One region of the Peribacillus sp. SRI_006 genome, then DNA from elsewhere that is predicted to be linked to it. Evidence: predicted binding sites of a transcription regulator. Region 1 holds the regulator's gene; each other region holds the start of a gene.
The links. Region 1 encodes Rex, which represses fermentation and respiration genes when NADH is low (regulators of the CRP and FNR family bind a similar motif). Its sites were predicted from a motif close to TTGTGAAATATTTCACAA; they were not measured.
Positions count from the first base shown of each region.

Region 1 (4,252 bases):
AATTTCTTTAGCCATTTATAAGTACCTCCCTAAAATTTAAGAAAATTTTCGTTCAGTTAAGTATGATGTATAATTAGCCGATTACAGCTAGAATGTCGCTTTCACGTAAAATTAAGTATTCAGTGTCTTCGTATTTAACTTCAGTACCTGCATATTTTGAGAAGATAATTAGATCGCCTTGGGCAACCTCTAAAGCAACACGTTCGCCATTTTCAAGGACACGGCCAGTACCAACTGCTACTACCTTACCTTCTTGTGGCTTTTCTTTAGCAGTATCAGGAAGAACAATACCGCTTGCAGTTTTTTCTTCAGTTTGAACTAGTTCAATAATAACGCGATCACCTAATGGTTTTAACAAGTGAAACAACCTCCTCATATTCTCTTGATAATTTGTTTCATGATTATTAGCACTCATCATCATCGAGTGCTAACACATTTATAATATTAAATAAACCGAGCCTTTTTTGCAAGTATCTTATTGAAAATTTTTTATTAATTTCTGATAAATTACGGGTATACTACTTTAGCATAATGATTTCCTAAACTTAGTCATTGAAATGTCATGTTAGGGGTACCTTTAAGTGGTGTTCTGCCCCAATTTTTGATACCATTTTGTAGTATGCGTTTATAGATTGTCCCCATGTCAGTAGCGTTCCAAGCGGATGGGTGACTATAAAAGGAGTTTTCATTTTTGAAAAAAGAATATTGGTTCGTCATCATCACTTATATTGCCATGCAATTATCCAGTATTGTCGGGGTACCCATTTTCATGCTGATCGGGTCTTATACCGGAATGCCGGCTGATGAACTCGAAGTGAAATCTGCAGCATACTGGATAGTTTTCAGTTTTCTCGCTGCTTTATTCCTGATTCTTTTTTTAATGAGAAAGGATATGAGGGAAAAGCTGGACACGAGAAACCAAACTTCCGTATCCATGTCCATATTATGGGCAATTGCAGGAGTGTTCATGGCTCTTTTTGCGCAAAGCATTGCCGGAAGCATTGAACAAATGCTTGGGGTGGAGTCTGAATCTGAAAATACGCAGCAACTCATTTCACTCATTTACAAAGTCCCCATGGTCATTTTCGTCACTTCAGTAATTGGACCTATATTGGAAGAATTAATTTTCCGTAAAATTATTTTCGGATCACTTCATAAACGCTTTAACTTCTTTATTTCAGCTTTAATCAGCTCAGTTATTTTCGGCTTGGCGCATGGTGAATTTGAACATCTTCTTTTATATACGGCAATGGGCTTCACTTTTGCTTTCCTTTATGCGAAAACAGGCCGCATTCTCGTTTCCATGAGCGCTCATATTGCGATGAACACGCTTGTTATCATCCTTCAAGTGGTATATCGGGAGGATATTGAGAAGATGCTAGATACTGCACAGGCCTTCATCGGAGGTTTATTATGAAACGTCAATCACCATTATTCATGGGCATCATTTATGCAGGCTTAGGGGCTCTTTTTACCGCTATCGCAATTCAAACCGTCAATTCTTCTGGATGGGGACTCTTTGCCTACATACTTGTCCTTATTGCGACTCTTGATTTTGGATCGGGATTACGCATGATCATGCTGCACTTTAAGATTAAAGCCGCACAAAAAAATAAGAAAAAATAAAAAAACGCTGCATAAATGCAGCGTTTTTTCATTCCTCCAATGCGGCTTCTTCCACTACCGGATAATGCTTCAGGAAGTAGATGAGCGACTGGAGTTCCACGGCCAGGTCAATGTGGTGGACCCTTATGGATGGAGGCACGGTCAGCCGTGCAGGTGTGAAATTCAATATTCCTTTTATGTCAGCTTTGACTAGACGATCGGTTATCGTCTGGGCTACCTGTGCAGGCACTGTCAATATCGCTGCAGTAATATTATTTTCTTGCAATAGTGTATCGATTTGATCCATATGGTAGATGGGCACATCAGCTATTCGCTTGCCGACCTTTTCTTCAGATACTTCGAAAGCCATTTCAATTTTTGTATTATTATTTTTCATGAAATTGTAATTTAAAAAAGCGGTTCCTAAATTTCCCACTCCGATTAAAGCGACTTTGGTCAATTCATCTTGATCAAGTGTTTTTCTGAAGAAGGATAATAAATAATTGACATTGTAGCCGTAGCCTTTTTTCCCAAGCGCGCCAAAGTAGGAAAAATCACGGCGAATGGTAGCAGAATCCACTTTTACGGCTTCACTTAGCTCAGCCGAGGAAACTCTTTGTTTGCCTGAGGAATGTAAGTTCTTTAAAAATCGATAATACAATGGCAACCTTTTGGCTGTTGCCTGCGGTATCTTTGGGTCATGGTTCATTGTTCTTCCCCGCCTTCACACATGCTTTTCAACTTAATCTCTATCTGTTCGTTTTACTTGCCTTTTATAATCGCTACTAGACACTCCGCCTGTTTTCTCCACTAAGAATGTAGGCCCGATCACCATTCCCTTATCAATGGCCTTACACATGTCATAAACAGTCAAGGCAGTCACGGATGCAGCTGTTAACGCTTCCATTTCCACACCTGTACTCCCTTTTGTCTTAGCTTCCGTTTCAATCCTAAGCCTATATCCTTGTTCTTCTTTTTCCCAATCAAAGGCTATATTGACCCCTTGCAGAGCAATGGGATGGCACATCGGAATTATATTGGATGTATTTTTGCTGGCCATGATTCCTGCAACTTGTGCAACAGCCAGTACATCACCTTTTTTCATTTTATGGTTCGTGACCAATTCATATATTTCATCATTCAATAAAATGCTCGACTGAGCCACTGCCGTCCGGGTTGTTTCAGGCTTAGCACTCACATCGACCATTTTGGCCCTGCCCTGTTCATTAAAATGCGTTAAGTCTCCCATTTAAGTAACCCCTCCTAAATCATACACTATTATTCCACTTTATGTAATAGCTTTTCTTTCAGCTTGGAACCAAGCTGTTGCCGATAATAACTAAAATACGTTAAACTAACAGTAATCAATTGAGGTGAAATCTATGATTTTATTACAAATCAATCAACTATCGAAATATTATGGAGCTGAACTTATTTTATCAAATATGAAGCTCGAAGTTCAAAATAAAGATCGAATTGCCCTTGTCGGCCGAAATGGCGCCGGCAAATCCACTCTGCTAAAAATCATTGCCGGGCAGCTTTCCCATGATGGCGGTGAAATAATCAAACCAAAAGGCGTCACCATCGGCTATATGGCCCAGGATACTGGATTGGAATCCGCATTGACCATTTGGGATGAAATGCTTACTGTATTCACTGATCTTATAGAGCAGGAAAAGGAACTGCGTCGCCTTGAGGCTGATATGGCCAGACCTGACATCTTTGAAAACGAAACGGTTTACCAAAAAGTGCTGAATGAATACGACACTTTGATGGTGGCATTCAAAGAGAAGGGAGGTTATCAATATGAAGCGGATATCCGTTCCGTATTGCATGGTCTTCAGTTTGCCGACTTTGACTATTCTACCCCAATTTCCACATTAAGCGGCGGGCAAAAAACAAGGCTTGCCTTAGGTAAGCTGCTTTTAAGGAAACCGGATATATTGATTCTGGATGAGCCGACGAACCATTTGGATATCGAAACCCTCTCTTGGCTTGAACAATATTTACAAGGCTACCAGGGAGCTGTCCTCATTGTTTCCCATGACCGCTATTTTTTAGATAAAGTAGTAAACCTGGTATATGAGATTTCCCGGAATAACATGAAAAAATACCATGGTAATTATAGTTCTTACCTAGAGGGAAAAGCGGAGGATTATGAGCGGGACATGAAACTGTTCGAGAAACAGCAAGGGGAAATCGAAAAGCTTCGCGATTTTGTCCAACGTAATATCACAAGGGCTTCCACAACGAAAAGAGCACAAAGCAGACGTAAACAGCTCGAAAAGATGGATGTACTGGACAAGCCGCAAGGTGATGAAAAATCCGCGAATTTTTCTTTCCAGATTGAAAGGCAAAGCGGAAATGAAGTACTCCACCTCCAGGACCTGGCTATCGGATACGAAGGGGAAACGGTATCAAAGAATATTAATTCCCGGATGACAAAAGGAGAGAGCATAGCTCTTGTCGGCCCAAATGGAGTTGGAAAATCAACTTTTTTGAAAACGATCATTTCCAAGCTGCCTGCCCTTTCTGGAGATTTCCGTTTTGGAACGAACGTAGAAGTCAGCTACTACGATCAAGAACAGGCTAACCTTGTTTCCAATAAACGCGTACTCAATGAATTATGGGACGACTATCCCCTTAA
Region 1 covers NZ_JBYCZT010000021.1:4,126-8,377, reverse strand. Annotated here, with positions in the region: gene groL (chaperonin GroEL) at 1-15, opposite strand, end outside; gene groES (co-chaperone GroES) at 74-358, opposite strand; gene AC2YHV_RS24350 (CPBP family intramembrane glutamic endopeptidase) at 692-1,417, shown strand; gene AC2YHV_RS24345 (YdiK family protein) at 1,414-1,626, shown strand; gene AC2YHV_RS24340 (redox-sensing transcriptional repressor Rex) at 1,655-2,314, opposite strand; gene moaC (cyclic pyranopterin monophosphate synthase MoaC) at 2,348-2,854, opposite strand; gene AC2YHV_RS24330 (ABC transporter ATP-binding protein) at 2,988-4,252, shown strand, end outside.

Region 2 (4,252 bases), on a different contig from region 1:
TTCATCGTGCAGCCCGAACTGACCCTCGATCAAGTGAACCTTGATGACTACGATGCTCTGGCCATTCCAGGAGGCTTTGAAGAAGCCGGTTTCTATGAGGATGCCTATGATCAGAGGTTTCTTGATGTGATCAAGCATTTTCATAATAAGAACAAAATCATCGCAACCATTTGTGTAGGTTCCCTCCCACTAGGAAAAAGCGGGATATTGAATGGAAGAAAAGCCACAACATACAACCACCCAACCAGTAAGAGACAGGGGCAGCTAAAAGATTTTGGGGCGATTGTCGTGAACGAACCGATTGTCGTCACGGACAATATCATTACATCCTACAATCCATCCACAGCATTCGATGTTGCCTTTACGCTCTTGGAAATGCTCACTTCCAAAGATAATTGTGAACATGTGAAGGAATTGATGGGTTTCCATTAAGAATATCTTCGAAACCTACACGATTGGGGGGTGATTTCCGCTCAAGAAACCTGCTTATCCGCGGGCGGTCGGGGAGTCGCACTTTGTTACAAAATACAGATGGAAATCATACTTGGAGTCGAAGGTAATACTTTAGGTCAGTTGATTCAGGAACCTTATTTAAATACTTTTTCTGAACTCTTTCTCCTACAGTCTTTTTAGAAGGATGAAAACTTGAAACATGGAAGATATCAAAGCAATTATGAAGTACAACGGACCGAGAAAGCAGCGGCAAAAAGAGGTACGGAATGGTCTAATTCCAAACCATGATTTTAAAAGAAACCTTTGGTTATGTTTTTTACAATTTTATATGGATGAAACCCTTAAAAGATTGAAGAAAATTGCGACACTCCTGCCGAATAACTGGCTAGCCGAGACCCCGCAGCCGCTTGCGGTGAGGAGGCTTGGCAGACAGTGGAGGAAAGGGAGCGGATTTCTGAAATCAACTGGATCCTTTTTTTACACAAAAAAAACTGCAGGCAAACTCGTTTTGTTTTTCGAGTTGATCTGCAGTCTGGGGTTCCGAGTGAATTCGGAACCTGTTTCACGTTATTTCCAATAAGCCAATGAACGGGTTTTCATGGATGCACGGAACTGTTTTGTTGATTCCGGCAAGGCTTTATTCGTTGCATAATCGATGATGACACCATACCGGCGAATGACATCGAGACTACCCAGCTCGCCATTGGCGAATTTATCTTCCACGCTTTGTATGTTTTCCTCGAGCCTGTTGTTCCTGCTATTTAAGTATGCTTACACAACAATATTATTTATCAGGTGTTTCCGATGTGCCTTCCTCGCTGTTTTTGAGGTAAACTTCAGAAATTCCATTCATACCTTCCATTAGTTGCGTTTTAGTATATTCCATACTGCCAACCAGTTTATGAAGCTTCTTATCATTATTCTCTTCTGTAAGTTTAGATTCTGGATCCGTCACATTTTTTCACCTCCATCATTTAGGATGGCAAATCAAGATGGAAATATGTACGACAGGCGTCGATGGCAGACACCCTCTTACAGTACACTTTAGGTAAAAACAGGTAACTTTCATTAATATCTGTACTTCAAATAAGCAGGAAAAGATGATTTTATGAATCTTTTTTAAAAAATCAGCTGTTTTCAAGCCACTAAAGGGATATACTATAGTTTAGCTTTTATTACATTTTTGTTAGTATTTTTTCTCGTCTCACATTGTGTAATATTTTACAAGTTTTTCTAATTACATCAACAAAATGCTTATTGCAAAGGAGAATTGGATATGTCAGAAACGATTACCCAATCACAAACTGAACAACTTAATGCCCGCCAAAAACAATTAGATGTACTGGACCAATTATTAAAGCCTGAGGTTCAGGAATCATTGAACACTTTAGTCGAGCAGTTACCAAAACTAACTGAGTTAGTGAATATTTTAACAAAGTCTTATGATTTCGCTCAATCGGTTGCGACTGATGATGTGTTGAAAAATGATACGGTCAGCGCCATTTCGGAGATCGCGACACCTGTGGTCCATTCAGTGAAAGGGCTTGCTGCTAATGCCATCGAGGCTAAGGATCGTGCAGAAGCGAATAATGATGTAATCGGTCTTTTTGGTTTGTTAAGGATGATGAAAGATCCGGAAGCACAAAAGCTTTTCCGTTTCGCCCAAGCATTTCTTGAAGTCTCTGCAGAACGTAAAAACCAAAAATAATTTGATAACTTTCAATCAGTAAGGACGGGGGATTAACTATGTCAAAACAAATCGTCATCTTAGGTGCAGGTTACGCAGGATTACTATCTGCCTTATCCGTACGTGAATATTACAAAAAGGATGAAGTGCAGGTCACAGTGGTGAACCAATTTCCAACGCACCAAATCATCACCGAATTGCACCGTCTTGCAGGCGGATCCATTTCTGAACAAGCCGTTTCCATTCCTTTGGAAAAGCTTTTCAAAGGAAAAGATATCGACCTTGTCATTTCCAAAGTGGAGTCATTCTCGGTCGATAATAAAGAAGTGAAACTTGCCAATGGTTCCACATTATCTTATGATGCCCTGGTTGTTGCTTTGGGAAGCCAAACAGGATTCTTCGGCATTCCGGGACTTGAGGAAAACAGCATGGTCTTGAAATCCGTAAATGATGCAAACAAGATTTACAAACATATCGAAGATCGCATTCGCGAATATTCTCAAACGAATAATGAAGCGGACGCAACCATCGTGATCGGCGGCGGCGGATTGACGGGCGTTGAGTTAATCGGTGAAATCGTGGATCATTTCCCTAAAATCGCCAAAAAGTTCGGAGTGGACTTCAAGGACTTGAAAATCAAGCTTGTGGAAGCTGGTCCAAAAATCCTTCCAGTACTGCCTGATCACTTAATCGAACGTGCCATGACAAGCTTGGAAGCACGCGGCGTTGAATTCCTGACAGGTCTGCCTGTAACGGGTGTTAAAGGAAATCAAATCGAATTGAAAGACGGACAAACGATAACGGCCAATACGCTTGTTTGGACAGGCGGAGTTGCGGCTCTTCCTATCGTAGGCGAATCAGGCCTTGAAGTAGATCGCGGCAAAGCAACCGTCAATGAGTATTTGCAATCCAAATCCCATAAAGACGTATTCGTTGTCGGCGACAGTGCCGTTGCGTTCCCTCCAGAAGGCGGCCGTCCATATGCTCCTACTGCACAAAATGCTTGGCAAATGGGTGAGCTCGTTGGATACAACCTATATGCAGCATTTGAAGGCAAGAAACTTGAAGAATTCTCACCTGTAAACTCAGGTACACTTGCGAGCCTTGGCCGTAAGGATGCAGTGGCAACCGTTGGGGCCAATAACACGTCCCTTAAAGGCCTTCCGGCTACATTGATGAAAGAAGCAAGTAATGTTCGCTACCTATCACACATCAAAGCCCTATTCAGCCTGGCTTATTAATTCTAATTGACGTGACATGTTCACGGTACATGCCCTTTATTCCCGTTTGGGAGTAAGGGCATTTTTCATATCAAAAAAGGCGGGCACCCGCTGAAGGGGTCCCGCCATATTTCACTCTACATTACTATGTTTGGAATAAGTAAGCTCGTGGCTGATGGACTCGGTTAATGAATAGTCCAAGCATACTGCATCACATAAAACATGTACACATTGATCAAACAAAGAACTTAAAGGCTGGACGCTTTTCGTTTCATGTTCCAAGCGATTTTTCGTTGCTGCCGGTATCACCAAGACCTCATGAGAGACATTCGCCAATTCCGATTGGTCATTCGTCGTGATCGAAAACACCTTGCATCCCACTTCCCTGCCTTTTGCTGCAACTGATATCACACTTTTGGTCGAGCCGCTCCCGCTAATGGCTATGATCAGATCGCCTTTCGAAATAGAAGGGGTAATCGTTTCCCCGACTGCATAGACGTTTACGCCAAGGTGCATCAATCTCATCGCAAAGGCTTTGGCCATGAAGCCCGATCTGCCTTCACCAACGATGAAGATCCTGGTGTCGGTCCGTAAATTTTTTAGGAGCACATCCGTTACCCCTCCGTCCATTTTGTGAAATACACCGTTCATTTCTTCTAAAATAACCCCAATTTCCTTCTTCAAACTTCCTTCACACCTTTCTTTCCATTCACCGTTTCCTTAAATAGACGGGCAGCTTCTGCTGGATTCTTTGCTTTTGTAATCGCCGAGCCAATGATGATGACATCCAGCCCCTTCCTGACCATTACAGGCAAGGACGAAAGAGTGATCCCTCCTGCTGCAGCCCTCATGGACCCAGCATGATTTCTCATATTGATCATGGCATGACCTG
Region 2 covers NZ_JBYCZT010000012.1:164,420-168,671, forward strand. Annotated here, with positions in the region: gene AC2YHV_RS18645 (DJ-1/PfpI family protein) at 1-432, shown strand, start outside; gene AC2YHV_RS18650 (hypothetical protein) at 653-1,033, shown strand; gene AC2YHV_RS18655 (hypothetical protein) at 1,021-1,176, opposite strand; gene AC2YHV_RS18660 (hypothetical protein) at 1,238-1,408, opposite strand; gene AC2YHV_RS18665 (DUF1641 domain-containing protein) at 1,730-2,161, shown strand; gene AC2YHV_RS18670 (NAD(P)/FAD-dependent oxidoreductase) at 2,200-3,381, shown strand; gene hxlB (6-phospho-3-hexuloisomerase) at 3,493-4,044, opposite strand; gene hxlA (3-hexulose-6-phosphate synthase) at 4,041-4,252, opposite strand, start outside.
Region 2: a site for Rex is predicted at 1,663-1,680, ahead of AC2YHV_RS18665 (DUF1641 domain-containing protein). Genes of this name have one in related genera too.

Region 3 (4,252 bases), on a different contig from region 1:
CTTTTGAAAACCCACAGAATTAAAATTGAAATCATGGGCATTAATGATTCCATGATGGAAGCAACAATCACCCCGTTATGCCCCAGTAAGTCTTGACCTGCGAAAATGAGAAAGTTGTAGACAGTGAACGCCATCGTCCCAAAAAACAATAACTTCTTTCCTTGCCCTTCCAGGCTAAAAGACTTCTTACCCTCTTTCATTAAAAGCAATATCCCTAAAATGACGCTAACAGCTAAATATCGCAAAAAAGCGAAATAAAAAGGATCAATATACATTAAGGCCCTTTCTGCAACTGGAAACATCGCTCCCCAAGAAATGCTGGCAGTCAAACATAAAAGTGCACCGATTAAAACTTGATTTTTTTTCATAAAAGCTTCCCCTCAAAAATAATGATTGATTTAATTCCTATACACACCTTATGATAAAGTCATTATCATGTAAAATGACTTAAAATGAATATAATCATCATTATTAATGATAGTTGAGAAAGGGGGGCACTTTTATGGAAATGAGGGATTTGCAAATATTCCAGTGCGTCGCTAAATATGGCAGCGTAAGTAAGGCGGCTGTTGAGTTGAATTACGTCCAATCCAATGTAACGGCGAGGATTAAGCATTTAGAGCAGGAGTTACGGACGCCTTTATTCAATAGGCATAAACGTGGCATGTCACTAACTGCGGAGTCCAGAAAGATGCTGGAGTATGTAAACAAAATTTTGCTTGATGTAGAAGAACTCAAGCAAGTATTCCTGGATAGTGAAACACCTACAGGGATATTGAACATAGGTACAGTTGAAACGGTCAGCGATCTTCCCAAGATTCTAGCCTCCTATCATAAACAGTATCCAAATGTCGATTTATCCATAAAGGCGGGGTTAACGGAAGACTTAATCAAAGATGTCATTGAACACAGGCTGGATGGCGCTTTTGTTACAGGACCGATCAAACATCCGCTCATTCAGCCATACGATGTCTGTACAGAAAAACTTGTATTAGTTACAAGAAATGAAACATTTAACCTTGAAGAAATCATAACAGAACCATTTTTAGTATTCAGTCAGGGGTGTGGCTATCGCTCCAAATTGGAACAATGGCTGAGGGAAGAAGAGGTGATGCCCAAAAGAATCATGGAGTTCAATGTATTGGAAACGATCTTAACCAGCGTAACACTCGGCCTTGGCATTACCCTCGTACCACAATCGGCGGTAAATCACCTAACAGCCAATGAAAAAGTCCACGTGCATCCAATTCCGGAAGAATACCGCAATATCTCGACAGTCTTCATTCACCGTAAAGATGCTTATATGACAAACTCCATAAAAAGCTTTCTGCACACGATTGAAGCTCATCATGAAGACCGATTCAAGCAAAATCCAGAAACAGCTCCTGAGCTGATATGAAGGGTGAGCAGCAAATCGCTTTGCATAGAATGATAGAGGATTGCTGAATAGGCTGCGAAACTATTCATAAAAAGTAAAACATAAAAAACATGGCGAAACTGGGACAGCGATATAGCATGGTATGGCATATTTATTATTGCTTCGGCTCCTTATGCTTGTCGTATATTAATCATGTTACTTCTAGAAAGTATTTTGGGAATTATTTAGACAAAAAGCCGACGATTTCGTTGGCTTTTTGTTTGTAGGATCCTTTCAATTATCATACATTCAAGTAACCATCTTAAACTAAACTGGTAGTTTAGTTTAAGAAAAATTGTATTACTTTTCATCAATTGGGAAAAAATATAAATAGGAACAAGAAGGAGGGAACAGAGATGGAAGTGAATATGAGTGTTGAAGAAGTCGTGAATCAAATTTCCGACTTAGTAGAAAAAGAAGGGAAGCTACCTCGAAAGAAAGAGGTAAAGAAGTCAGATCCGGAGTTAATGAAGAATGCATTGTATTATTTTCCTAATTGGGATACTGCAGTAGAACATAGCATTGGATCTTAACCAAAACGTACATATAAGGCAAGGGAAGTGAAGGCCGCCAATTGGCGGCCTTTTGAACGTGCGATTCTTTACATTATCATACATTCAAGCACTCCTACTCAAACTATCGATTGAATAGTTTAGTTAAATAAAGATATAGACGCATCAAAGTGAATCATCTCATATTTTCTTTTTCGGAACGAGTGGAGTATCGATCTTTTTTAGTCGATAAAGTCTGATATTTCGATGAAGAATAGTGTAACTTTTTTCCATATGGGACCGTATAATAATTTGTTAAAACACAAGAAAAGAGGGTTCCAATGAAAAAGATATTGTTGATTTTGGCAGCCGTTTTTTTGGTAACAGGGCTTAGTGCTTGTAAAGGAGTCCAGGAGGGAAATAAGGAATCTCCGCCAATTTCAGAAAAGCCAAATGATAATCCTAAGCAAATCGACGGGCAAGATGAAGATCCTCCAGGTGAATCGGTTGAAGACCCGACAAAAGGTCTGCCAAATACGAAAACGGATACAATTATATTGGAAGGTATGGAAGAACCATTCCAATTCACGCTTCATCATAGTCAGGCATTGGGATTCTCAACCTACATCGTGGATGACATGGGCGTTGAAGAGGCTAGTTCTGGTGAAGGAGATGCAATGATTGTTTTTGCGAATTTTGCAGGCAAGAGAAATGAGGATGCCAAAGTTCAGATTTTTTCCAAAAGTGAGGGTGCGAATGCGACAATAGAAGAACAGGCAAGGTTTGCGAGGGAAGTTGTGATAAGCAACGGCTTTGAGATAAAACAGCGATCTGATAATTCGCCTAACCGATTTGATTGGTCTGAGGTCGAATTTGACATTAGTCAGAATGGCAGTAATTACTCCATATTGGGTACAGTGTCCGTTTTTCAACATGGCGACCGTGTTTACTATTCGATCGTTCAATACCCGGAAGATTATGAAGAAGGCTTCATACCGCGGGTTGTAAAAATGTTTGATGATATCGTATGGTATGAAGCAACTTGATCAATGAGTATCCGAAATTGGGTACACCATTTTAACAGAGAGTGGTAATATATTTGTCCAATAAGGAATCCTGTTGAACGGTAGGGAGCTAGTTTGTCTACAGTCCAAGAGCAGCTCTTTTGCTGCTCTTTTTTGTATGATAGGATAGTCTGGTCTATTTAGGTGAAGAAGGATAAATGATTGGGTTAGAGAATAATTAGTGATAGGTTTTCGAAAAACGAATTTGATAGAAAATAGGTGAATCAAGTGGATTTGGATACATTATATAAGACATATCGACCTTTTCTTTTTTCCATCGCATACCGGATGCTCGGATCGGTTACCGATGCAGAAGATATCGTTCATGATTTATTCCTGCAGCTTAAGCTTGATACCGACGAAATTAAGGACATGAAAGCATATCTTGCGAAAATGACGACAAATCGCTGTCTGAATTTTTTAAAGTCAGCCCGTAAGAGAAGAGAGGTTTACACAGGTCCTTGGCTGCCAGAACCTCGGGTAAACGAAACAGATCAGCCTCTAGATAAGGTCGTAACGGATGAAACGGTTGCATATGCCTTCCTCGTTTTGCTGGAACAGCTTTCACCTGTTGAAAGAGCGGTTTTCGTGCTTAGGGAAGCATTCACTTACAGCTATGAAGATATCGCCGAGATGCTGGAAAAGAATGAAGTGAACTGTAGAAAGATCTACAGCCGGGCGAAGCGGAAATTACAGAATGATAGGCCAGTCCATCCGGAGGATACGAAACATGTCGATCTTTTGGCAAAAAAATTCATAAAAGCATCTGCGACAGGAAACTTTGAGGAGTTTTTGGACCTTCTTACAGAAGATGTTGTCCTTGTTACTGACGGCGGAGGAAAAGTGCTTTCTGCATTAAACCCAATTGTAACCAGACAGCGCGTATCCGCCTTTCTTAAAGGCATTTCCGCTAAAGGAGGCTTCATAGGAGAACTTCTTCCGGTGATGGTCAATGGCCAGGAGGGAATTTTGCAAATGAAAGAAGGAAAGCCTACCAAAGTCATCTGCTTTGAATTAGATCCAAAACAAAAAAATATCCGCAAAATCTTCATTGTTACCAATCCTGATAAATTAAATCATATTCCTGATATAGATTGAGGGGTCTTTTTTTGAATGTCACAAATCAAACCTCTATTTTGTCTTATAAGTGGAACCTAAAAAGATTTAATGGAGGAGATAGACATGGAACAACGGATTAACTACATGAAGACAAATCGTGAAGTGGTCAAATTAATGATGGGTTTGGAGGAGTACAAGAAAACAACGGAAATCGATAGCGC
Region 3 covers NZ_JBYCZT010000012.1:100,330-104,581, reverse strand. Annotated here, with positions in the region: gene AC2YHV_RS18385 (DMT family transporter) at 1-368, opposite strand, end outside; gene AC2YHV_RS18380 (LysR family transcriptional regulator) at 503-1,399, shown strand; gene AC2YHV_RS18375 (hypothetical protein) at 1,774-1,950, shown strand; gene AC2YHV_RS18370 (LptM family lipoprotein) at 2,250-2,954, shown strand; gene AC2YHV_RS18365 (RNA polymerase sigma-70 factor) at 3,201-4,070, shown strand; gene AC2YHV_RS18360 (carboxymuconolactone decarboxylase family protein) at 4,155-4,252, shown strand, end outside.
Region 3: a site for Rex is predicted at 2,098-2,115, ahead of AC2YHV_RS18370 (LptM family lipoprotein). Genes of this name have one in related genera too.